Regions from separate parts of the Actinoplanes sp. CA-142083 genome, predicted to be linked through region 2. Evidence: riboswitches for the same ligand, from Rfam matches in the RefSeq annotation. Region 2 holds a riboswitch; the other holds the start of a gene.
The links. Region 2 has a riboswitch for cobalamin ahead of ACQPZX_RS18780 (VWA domain-containing protein). Riboswitches for the same ligand answer to the same signal wherever they lie in the genome.

Region 1: another riboswitch for cobalamin. It lies ahead of ACQPZX_RS15085 (ribonucleoside-diphosphate reductase subunit alpha); the one in region 2 lies ahead of ACQPZX_RS18780 (VWA domain-containing protein).

The regions. Positions count from the first base shown of each region.
Region 1 is NZ_CP192076.1:3,279,609-3,284,848, forward strand. It holds gene ACQPZX_RS15080 (ribonucleotide-diphosphate reductase subunit beta) at 1-957, opposite strand, end outside; gene ACQPZX_RS15085 (ribonucleoside-diphosphate reductase subunit alpha) at 957-3,254, opposite strand; cobalamin riboswitch at 3,374-3,577, opposite strand; gene ACQPZX_RS15090 (McrB family protein) at 3,693-5,180, shown strand; gene ACQPZX_RS15095 (McrC family protein) at 5,183-5,240, shown strand, end outside.
Region 2 is NZ_CP192076.1:4,106,893-4,112,132, reverse strand. It holds gene ACQPZX_RS18780 (VWA domain-containing protein) at 174-2,459, opposite strand; cobalamin riboswitch at 2,516-2,639, opposite strand; gene ACQPZX_RS18775 (gluconokinase) at 2,656-4,224, opposite strand; gene ACQPZX_RS18770 (VOC family protein) at 4,231-4,566, opposite strand; gene ACQPZX_RS18765 (glycosyltransferase) at 4,874-5,240, opposite strand, start outside.

The sequences.
Region 1 (5,240 bases), 830 kb from region 2:
CACCTGGTACGCGGAGACGCGGCGCTCGAAGAAGTTGGAGAGCTCCTGCACGTCCTGCAGTTCCATGAAGACGAACGGGTTCTTGCTGCCGTAGAGCGGCTCGATGCCCAGCACGGCCAGGCGGCGGTCGGCCACGTGCTCGAGGTAGGAGCGCATGTCGGCCAGGGACATGCCGGAGACGCCCTGCGCCAGCAGGTCCTCGGCGAACTGGACCTCGCAGTCGACGGCCTCGGCGAGCATGTCCCGGACCTGCTTCTCCATGTCGGCGTCGAAGAGGTCGGGCTCCTCGGCTCGCACCTGCTCGACCACGTCGAATGCGAAGGCCATGTGCATCGACTCGTCGCGGAAGACCCAGTTGGTGCCGCTGGCCAGGCCGTTGAGCAGACCCCGCGAGCGCAGGAAATAGACGTACGCGAAGGCGCCGTAGAAGAACAGGCCCTCGATGCACGCCGCGAAACAGATGAGGTTGAGCAGGAAGGCCCGCCGGTCGTCCTTGGAGGAAAGTTTGCGCAGTGAAAAGACCGAGTCGATCCACTTGAAGCAGAACTCGGCCTTGCGGGCGATCGACGGAATGTTCTCGACAGCGGCGAAGGCCTCGAACCTCTCGGTCTCCGAGGGGACATAGGTGTCGAGGAGGTTCAGGTAGAACTGGACATGCACGGCCTCCTCGAAAAGTTGCCGCGAAAGGTAGAGCCGGCCTTCGGGCGAGTTGACGTGTTGGTAGAGGTTGAGCACGAGGTTGTTCGCCACGATGGTGTCGCCGGTGGCGAAGAAGGCAACCAGTCGCGAGACCAGGTGCTGCTCGGCGGGGGAGAGGCGGGCGAGGTCGGCGAGGTCGGAATGCAGGTCGACCTCCTCCACCGTCCAGGTGTTCTTGATGGCGTCCTTGAAGCGGTCGAAGAAGTGCGGGTACTTCATCGGCCGCAGGGTCAGGTCCATTCCGGGGTCGAGCAGCATTACTGGCAGGCCTCACATGACTCGGGGTTTTCCAGGGAGCAGGCGACCGCCTCGACGGGTGCTATGGAAACTGTCGCTTGCTGGATGCGCGTGGCGGGCCGCGAGCGCAGGTAGTAGGTCGTTTTCAGGCCCGATTTCCAGGCATGCAGGTACATCGACGAGAGGCGGCCGATGGTGGGCGCGCTCAGGAACAGGTTCAGCGATTGCGACTGGTCGATGTAGGGCGCGCGGGCGGCGGCCAGATCGATCAGGGCACGCTGCGGGAGCTCCCACGCGGTCCGGAAAATTTCGCGTACGTCTTGCGGCAGCTCGGCGATCCCCTGCACGGAACCTTCGGCGCGCTTGATCTGCTCCCGGATCGGCGCGGTCCACAGGTCGCGCGCCTTCAATTCCCGTACGAGGTAGTTGTTGATCTGCAGAAACTCGCCGGACATGGTTTCGCGTTTGAACAGGTTGGACACCTGCGGCTCGATGCATTCGTAGCAGCCGGCGATCGAGGCGATGGTCGCCGTGGGGGCGATCGCGATCAGCAGGGAATTGCGCAGGCCGGTCGCGGCGACTTGCGCTTTGAGCGCGGTCCATCTTTCCGGCTGCGCCGGCGTGGCTCCCCACAGGTCCGGGTGCAGGTCACCCTGGGCGGCGCGGGTTTTCTCGTACGCGGGATGGGGTCCGAATTTCGCGGAAAGCGCGGCCGAGGTTTCCAGGGCGGTGAGGAAAATTTCCTCTTGGACGCGGGTCGAGAGCTCGCCGGCTTCGGCGGAGTCGAACGGCAGGCGCAGCGTGAAGAACGCGTCCTGCAGGCCCATGAGTCCGAGGCCGACCGGGCGCCAGCGCGGATTCGAGGCGGCGGCCTGCGGCGACGGGTAGTAGTTGATGTCGATGACCCGGTCGAGGAACACGACGGCCGTGCGAACAGTCGCGCGCAACTTTTCCCAGTCGACGCCGTCGGCGGTGACGTGGGCGCCCAGGTTGATCGAGCCGAGGTTGCAGACCGCGGTCTCGTCGTCGCTGTTCACCTCGAGAATTTCCGTGCACAGATTGGAAAGGTGAATAGTGTTCCCGGGCGCGCCGGTCTGGTTGGACAGCGCGTTGGACCGGTCCTTGAACGTCATCCACCCGTTGCCGGTCTGGGCCAGGGTGCGCATCATCCGCCCGTACAGATCACGGGCCTTGACGGTTTTCACGGCCTTTTTCTCGGCGTTGCGGTAGGCGAGGTCGAACTCCTCGCCGAACAGATCGGGAAGCTCGGGCGCGTCGGAGGGATCGATGAGCGACCAGTCCTCGTCGGCCTCGACCCGGCGCATGAACTCGTCGGGGATCCAATTGGCCAGGTTCAGGTTGTGGGTGCGGCGGGATTCCTCGCCGGTGTTGTCGCGCAGCTCGAGAAACTCCTCGATGTCCGGGTGCCACGGCTCGAGATAGACGCAGGCCGCGCCTTTCCGGCGACCGCCCTGATTGACGGCGGCAACTCCGGCGTCGAGCGTCTTGAGGAACGGGACGATGCCGTTGGACTTGCCGTTCGTGCCCCGGATCAGCGCGCCGCGGCCCCGGATGCGCGTCCATGAGATGCCGATGCCGCCGGAGAACTTGGAAAGTTTCGCGACCTGGTGGTACCGCTCGTAGATGGAATCGAGCTCGTCTTTCGGCGAATCGACCAGAAAACACGACGACATCTGGGTGTGCCGGGTGCCGGAGTTGAACAGCGTCGGCGAGCTGGGCAGGTACGCCAGCGACGACATGAGCCGATAGAAGCCGATCGCCTCGGCCGGCGTCTCGGAAAGGCCGCAGGCGACCCGGAGCAGCCAATATTGCGGAGTTTCCACGACCGTTCGCAGCTGCGGGTGACGCAACAGGTAGCGATCGGCCACGGTGCGCAGGCCGAAATATTCGAGTCTCTTGTCCGCCGAGGCGTCGATCGCGTCGTCGAGTTTCCGCGCGTTGCGCGCCACGAATTCGGCGGTCGCGTCGCCGATCAGGCCGAGGTCGTGGCCGTAGCGGATCGACTGGCTGAAACTGGCGACGCCTTGCAGGCGAACTTCCTTGTCGACGTACGCCGAAAGCAGCCGCGCCGCAAGCCGCGAATATTGCGGCTCCTCGCCGATCAGCTCGGCGGCCGTCTGGATGGAAAGTTTGTCGAGCTCGGCCGTGGTGGCGCCGTCGTAGAGCCCGCTGATCGTCTTGGTGGCGACCCGCAGCGGATCGACCTCGTCCAGGTCGGTCACCCACCGCTCGACCGCCCGCACGATCTTGTTGACGTCGACCGCTTCGAGGTCGCCGTTGCGCTTGCGCACCTGCATCTCTTCCGTCCCCCCTCGTGGTGAGGACGCGCAGGCAGACGCCACCGGCCGCTTGTTCCGTGCCGCGGCCGCGTGATGGCGTCGGCCGTCCCGCGCGGCCTCCGACCGCCGCACACCGGGCGGCATGCGGCGCGCTGGCAGGTCTTCGGACTCGTGGGCGTGCTGCTCGCGCCTACCGGCCGTCGCTTCCCAGGCCCGGGCCCAGTGCTCGTGACGGCTTTCGTTCCCACTCACCGCTGCGGGGCAGTCCCGGATTCCCACCGGGTTCCCTCTTGCCTCGACGCTCCTCATCGGAGCGCCGAACCAGCTGCGGGAGACACCATATATGGGTACGGGGGTGCCAGTGCAACCCCAGATGATGTGTCGGCGTGTCGCATTACGGAGATCACCGCGCGTGTGCGAAGCTCGGGCATCCGGTGACTAGGGGAGGGGCACACGGTGACCGACGAGAGGCCTCCGCTGAGCGACTTGCCGAGGTTCGTGGAGTGGGTCCGCGACGGCTACGGATCAACGCTGGTCGAATCGCGGCGGTCCGCCGAGGATCGAGCGCGCGAACTGCTGGACGCTTCCGCCGGCGCGATGACGACGGAGCAGGCGCTGGAGCTGGGGCGGCTCTTCAACACCGGCGAGTGGGACGGCGTCATGCACTACAACCGGTTCAGCCCCGCCTTCGTGGGAGCCACGATGAGCCGGGTCGTCGACCCCCTCGACGAATTCAACCAATGGACCGAACGGCTGTGGCGGCGCCCGATCGACGAGTCGCTGTCCTTCGTCGACCAGATCCTGAAGAGCGCGCAGGTGTTTCCCGGCGCGGGCCGGTCCTATCCCACGATGCTCATGTACCTGCGCGATCCCGCCCGGTACGTCATCTGGCTTCAGGTCACCCATCAGGCCCTGGTGGCGCTGGGCCGGCTCACGGAATCGCGGGGCCGAGGCGGTGGCGTCGAGCGATACCAGCGCTATTGCGAGGCGGCCCAGCGATTCGCGGCCGAGTTCGGGCTGGCGCCGCAAGAAATCGACGCGGTGCTCGCCGCGGTCGCCCGCGAGCAGCAGGCCGTTCCGGCGCCGCCCGTCCCCGGTCCGGTGAATGAGCCGCATCCGCTCACCAAGGTCGCGGAGACGACGCATCTGCCGCTTGACCAGCTGGAGGAATGGGTCGCACTACTCAACGACAGCAAGCGTCAGGCGCTGCTCTACGGCCCGCCGGGCACCGGCAAGACCTTCGTCGCGGAGGAGCTCGGCCGCCATCTCGCCGGCGCGGACGGGAAGGTCGAGACGGTGCAATTCCATCCGTCCTTCTCCTACGAGGACTTCATCGAGGGTTTGCGTCCGGCGCCGGGGGTCGGCGGCACCATCGGCTATCAGGTGCGGCCGGGGGTGTTCAAGCAATTCTGCGAGGACGCCAGGAAGTCCGAGGCGACGCATGTCTTCATCATCGACGAGATCAATCGCGCCGAGCTGGGCGCGGTTCTCGGCGAGCTGATGCTCCTGCTCGAATACCGGGTCACCAAGTCGGTGCTGCTGCCGTATTCGCAGGAGCGGTTCTCGGTTCCCGGGAACGTCGTGGTGCTGGCCACCATGAACACGGCGGACCGGAGCCTGGCGCTCGTCGACTTCGCATTGCGCCGCCGATTCCACGCGTTCCAGGTGCTCCCGAGCCGCGATGTGCTGAGCGGGCACTTGGGGCAAGGCGAGTCGGCCGAGCTGGTGCTGAGGTTCTTCGACCTGATCCAGCAGGCGGTCGGCAATCCGGACTTCGCGCCGGGCCATTCGTACTGGATGGGCGACGATGCCACCGCGGCGGGGCTGTTCCGGATCTGGCGGTACGAATTGCTGCCGTACCTGACGGAATACTGGTTCGAGCACCGCTCGCGCCTGGACGACCTCACCACCAGCGTGACCAAGATGCTGTCCGAGGAAGCCTGACCGTGGAGGTCGTGGAGTATCGGCCGGCGCTGCTTCCGCTCGCGGCCGCCGAGCTCGACT
Region 2 (5,240 bases):
CGACAGCCTTGATGACTTCCCGCGCGCTCCGCACACCACCTCATCAAGATCGCGCCACAGCGAGCCACCCACCCGGGCGCGGCGCGACAGCTTTGATGACTTCCCGCGCTCTCGGCGCACCACCTCATCAAGATCGCGGGCGGGGCGGGCGGGTGCGAGGCAGGGCGACGCCATCAGGCGGCCCTTCGCGGCGCGGGGCCGGCGGCCATGCCGGCAGCGGGGCCTGCGGCGGAGCGGGTGGCGGGGCCGGCGACAGGGCCGCCAGCGGGGCCGGCGGCGGGGCCCGCGGCGGGGCCCGCGGCGGGGCCAGCGGCGGGGCCAGCGGCGGGGCCAGCGGCGGGGCCAGCGGCGGGGCCAGCGGCGGCGGGGCCGGCAGAGCGCGCGGCGGGGCCGGCGGCGGCCTCGAGGTGGTCCAGGGGCATGAGGTCGGCGTTCAGGGCTGTGGCCAAGCGGCGGGCCAGGCCTAGGCGGATCGGGCCCGATTCGCAGTCGACTACGACGGCGGCTACGCCGGCGAGGGCGGGCGCTACCGTCACGGGGTCGGGGCCGCTGGTGGCTCGGCCGTCGGTGACGACGATCAGCAAGGGGCGGCGGCGCGGGTCGCGGCGGCGCTCGGTAGCGACGGTGGCTGCGGCGGTGCGCAGGCCGGCCGCCAGTGGGGTGCGGCCGCCGGTGCGGAGGCTTGCCAGGCGCAGGACGCCTACCTCGTGGCTGGAGGTCGGCGGCAGGACCTGCTCGGCCTGGTGGCCGCGGAAGGTGATCATTCCGATCCGGTCCCGGCGCTGGTAGGCGTCGCGCAGCAGGGACAGGACGGCGGTCTTGACGATGGTCATGCGCTTGCGGGCGGCCATCGAGCCGGAGGCGTCGACGACGAACAGCACGAGGTTGGCCTCGCGGCCGACGTGCACGGACTCGCGCAGGTCGCGCGGGTGGACGTCGCGGGCGCCCCGGTGCAGCGCGGCGCGGAGGGTGGCGGGCAGGTGCGGGGCGCCGGCCAGCTTGCCGCGCGGGACCCGGCTGCCGATCACGCGACCCCGGCGGGCGAAAGCCGGCGAGCGACGACCGGCGTGGCCGCCCTCGCCGCGGCGGGCGATCGAGAGCGTGCGCGTCCGATAGGGGTTGCCCGCAGCGCTGCCGGGGCCGTCGGCGGCCGGCGACGACGGCTCCGCCGCGTCAGCCTGCCGCGTATCCGTTTTTTCGGAAATGTCCGAGGAGGCGGGCGAGCTGCGGCCTGAAGGCGGGCCGCCGGCCGAACCCGACCCGCCCGAATCCGACCCGCCCGGACCCCCAGAGCCGGGCCCGCCCGAGCCGCCCGAATCAGGCCCGCCCGAGCCACCCGAATCAGGGCCGCCCGGGCCACCCGAATCGGGCCCGTCCGGGCCACTCGAGTCGGGACCGTCCGGCGGCGCGCCACCCCCGTCGGGGTCGTCATCGGGCCGTTCCATCCCGGCCTCGGCCTCGGCGAGCGCATCCTCGAGCCGCCGCTCATCGGTCCCGGGCGGGTCGAGCGGATCCTTCCGCCGCCGGTGCGGCAGGGCGAGCCGCGCCGCGTCGCGTACGTCGTCGGCGGTGACCCTCGACCGCCCGTGCCAGGCCGCCAGCGCCACCGCGCAGCGGGCAACGACGATGTCCGCCCGCATCCCGTCGACGCCGTAGGCCAGGCACACCCGGGCGATCCGATCGAGCTCACCGTCCGGCAGCACCACCCGGGGCAGCAGCCCTTGCGCCTCCACGATCCGCGAGGCCAGGTCACGGTCGGAGGCGGCGAACCGCGCCGCGAATCCCTCCGGGTCCGCTTCATAGGCCAGCCGGCGGCGCACCACCTCGGCGCGCTCCCGGGGCTCGCGCGGCGCCCCCACCGTCACCACCAGCCCGAACCTGTCCACGAGCTGCGGGCGAGGCTCCCCCTCTTCGGGGTTCATCGTTCCCACCAGCAAGAACCGGGCCGCGTGCTTGACCGACACCCCGTCCCGCTCGACGTGCGCGCGCCCCATCGCCGCCGCGTCCAGCAGCAGGTCCACCAGGTGATCGGGCAGCAGGTTCACCTCGTCGACGTACAGCACGCCGCGGTGCGCCGCCGCCAGCAGGCCCGGCTCGTAGGCCTTCACCCCGTCGGCCAGCGCGCGCTGAATGTCCAGCGTGCCCACGACGCGGTCCTCCGTGGCCCCGACCGGGAGCTCCACCAGCGCGGACGGCCGGGAGATCGCCGGGCTGTCGGCGGGGTGCGGCCCGTCGGGGCACGCGGGGTCGGGCGCCTTCGGGTCACAGGCGAACCTGCACCCCCGTACGATGGAAACCGCCGGCAGCAAGCCGGCCAGCGCTCGCACCACCGTGCTTTTCGCGGTCCCCTTCTCTCCTCGCACGAGCACCCCGCCCACATGCGGCGAGACGGCGGTCAGCAGGAGCGCGAGGCGCAGGTCGGCAAGCCCGACCACGGCGGAGAACGGGTACGGCGTCACGGAGGTCCCTTCTGTGCGGGTGTCCACGCCCGCACGACGGTTGGCACGAGCGGCCGGAGTCTCCTGACTCCCGGATCGACGCCTCCCGCTCGCCTTCCAGCCGGGCCGGCCGTGGCTTGAAGAACGAGACGCTCCCCGGTCACAGTGGCGGGACCGCCCCGGATTCGCACCGGGTTCCTCCGCTACCGCTCGCCGGTCATGCTTTCTCACCCCCGGTGGCGCCGTCAACGTGACCGGCGGTGACCGGCGTCTCTACCGGCGGGGCGAGCCGGTCGAGCTCCCGCACGATATCCATGGTCGACAGCGCCGCCTTCTCGACCAGTGGCCGCAGCTTGGCGTAGAGCGCCGCGTTCTCCGGGTCCGGCCGGGTCGGCTCGCCGATCGCGATCAGCGCCGCCGCGTGGTCGAGATCGGGCAGCTCGCCCAGCGCGTGCAAACCCAGCAGGCAGGCGCCCAGCGCCGTGCCCTCCGGCGTGTCGGCGATCGCCACCGGCAGGTCGAGCGCCGCCGCGAGCACTCCCACCCACAGCTCGGACGCGGTCGACCCGCCGGTCGCCCGCACCTCGGTGACCGCGAACCCTTCGGTCGCGAACGAGTCCCGCACCAGCGCCAGCTGCTGGCACACCCCCTCGACCGCGGCCCGTACCAGGTGGGCGCGCCCATGCTCACGTCGCAACCCGAGGTACGCGCCGCGCATCCCCGCGCGCCACCACGGCGCCCGCTCGCCCAGCAGGTACGGCAGGCAGAGCAGGCCGTCGCTGCCCGGCGCCACGCCCTGCGCCTCCACCAGCAGCGCGGCGTCCCGCTCGTCGGCGTCCTCGCCTTCGGCGCCCGGTCGTTCGAAGCCGGACGCGAAGCTCTGCCCCGCCCAGCGCACCACTGACCCGGCGTTGTTGACCGCGCCGCCGATGACCCAGCGATCCTCGGTCAGCGCGTAGCAGAACAGCCGCCCGTCGGCGTCGACCGTCGGCCGGTCCACCACAGTCCGCAGCGCGCCGCTGGTGCCGAGCGAGACCGCCGCGACGCCGGCCGGGGTGGCGCCGAGGCCCAGGTTGGCGAGGGGCCCGTCGGCCGCCCCGATGACCAGCGGCAGGCCGCCGAGCTCGGGCTTCAGCTTCAGAATCGTGGTGGTCGGCACTACCTGGGCGAATTGCCCCTCCTTGGCCCCGGCGATCTCGAGCGCTTCCGGGTCCCACTGCCGCGAATGGATGTCGTAGAGCCCGGTCCCGGAGGCGACGGACAAATCGAGCAGGAAGGCCTCGTCGGTCAGCGCGGCGAGCACGAGCTCCTTGACCCCGCCCCACCGAGGGGTGCCGCGCAGGGTGGCCGGGTCGTTGGCCCGCCACCACGCCAGCTTCGTCAGCGGCGACATCGGATGCACCGGCGTGCCGGTCCGCGCGTGCAGCCCCTTCGCCCGGCCCGAAGCGATGATCTCGTCGCACTGCCCACCGGCCCGGCCATCGGCCCACGTGATCAGCGGCCCCAGCGGCGCGCCGTTGCCATCCATCGGCACGAGCCCGTGCAGGAACGCGCTCAGGCTGACCGCGACGACCCGGTCCCCCTGCTCGCGGCAGGCCGCGGTCACGTCGGTCAGCGCCTTCACCGCCGCGTCCACCAGGTGTTTCGGGTCGAGCTCGGCCCGGCCCGGCGCCGGCACCGAGAGTGGATAGTGGACGCTCGTCTGCGCCCGCAGCCGTCCGTCGGCCCCGGCCGCGATCGCCTTGGTGGCGGTGGTACCCGTGTCGATGCCGATCACCACGTCCATGGCGCCTCAGCTCACCAGGCAGAAGACGTGACCGTCGACATCGGTCAGCACCGCCTGCCGCTCGCCCCACGGCTGATCCGCGGGCGGGTCGATCACGGTGGCCCCCGCCTTCTCCGCGGCGGCGGTCACCGCGTCCACGTCGTCGACGACATAGCTCGCCGCCACCCCCGCGAGGCCTGGTGTCGGTGGCCGCCGATGCAGCATCACCTCGGGGTCGCCGAGCATCACCACGTCGCCGGCCCGATATTTCTCGCCGAGCCCGAGCGCGTCCCGGTAGAGCGCGAGCGCCCGATCCAGATCCGCCACCGACACAATGATCCGCCGCACCCCACGCACCGTCATGCGTTCAACCTATCCGCCGCGCCCGCCGTCCGCCGGACCGTGCAACGCAAGCCAGGCGGTTCTCTCCCGCACTTTTTCCGGGTACGCGGCGACGCCTCCCCCAACCACAACACGCACAGTCCCCGCCGCGGCGGCCACTCTCACTGCGACACAGGGCCATACCCGGCTTCCGGCCATGCGACCCGTCGCGCTTTTCGCGCGTCGACCGATCCCATCGAGAACCAACGCGTCCCCGCGGCCCTCGCGCCTCCGCGAGCGCCAGCCGAGCCGGGCGCGGTCCCGCGACCCCCTCGCGCTTCCGCGAGCGCTAGCCGATCCAGTCGACGATCGGCGCGGCCCCGTCCTCGGCCCCGACTCGCGCGGACATGGCCTGCGCCCGCGCCGCATAGTGCGGATTCTCCGTGACCCGTCGCAGCGCCGCCGCCAGCGCGTCCACGCTCAGCGCCGGCATCGGGATCGGCCGGGCGGCGACCCCGAGCTCGTGCAGCCGCCGCGCCCAGAACGGCTGGTCCGCCAGCACCGGCACCGGAACGGCCGGCACTCCCGCCCGAAGCCCCGCCGCCGCGGTCCCCGCTCCCGCGTGATGCACCACCGCCGCCACCCGCGAAAACAGCCATTCGTGCGGCACTTCCCCGATGCTAAGCACGTCACCCCCGTCCCGAGCCGTCCCCGCG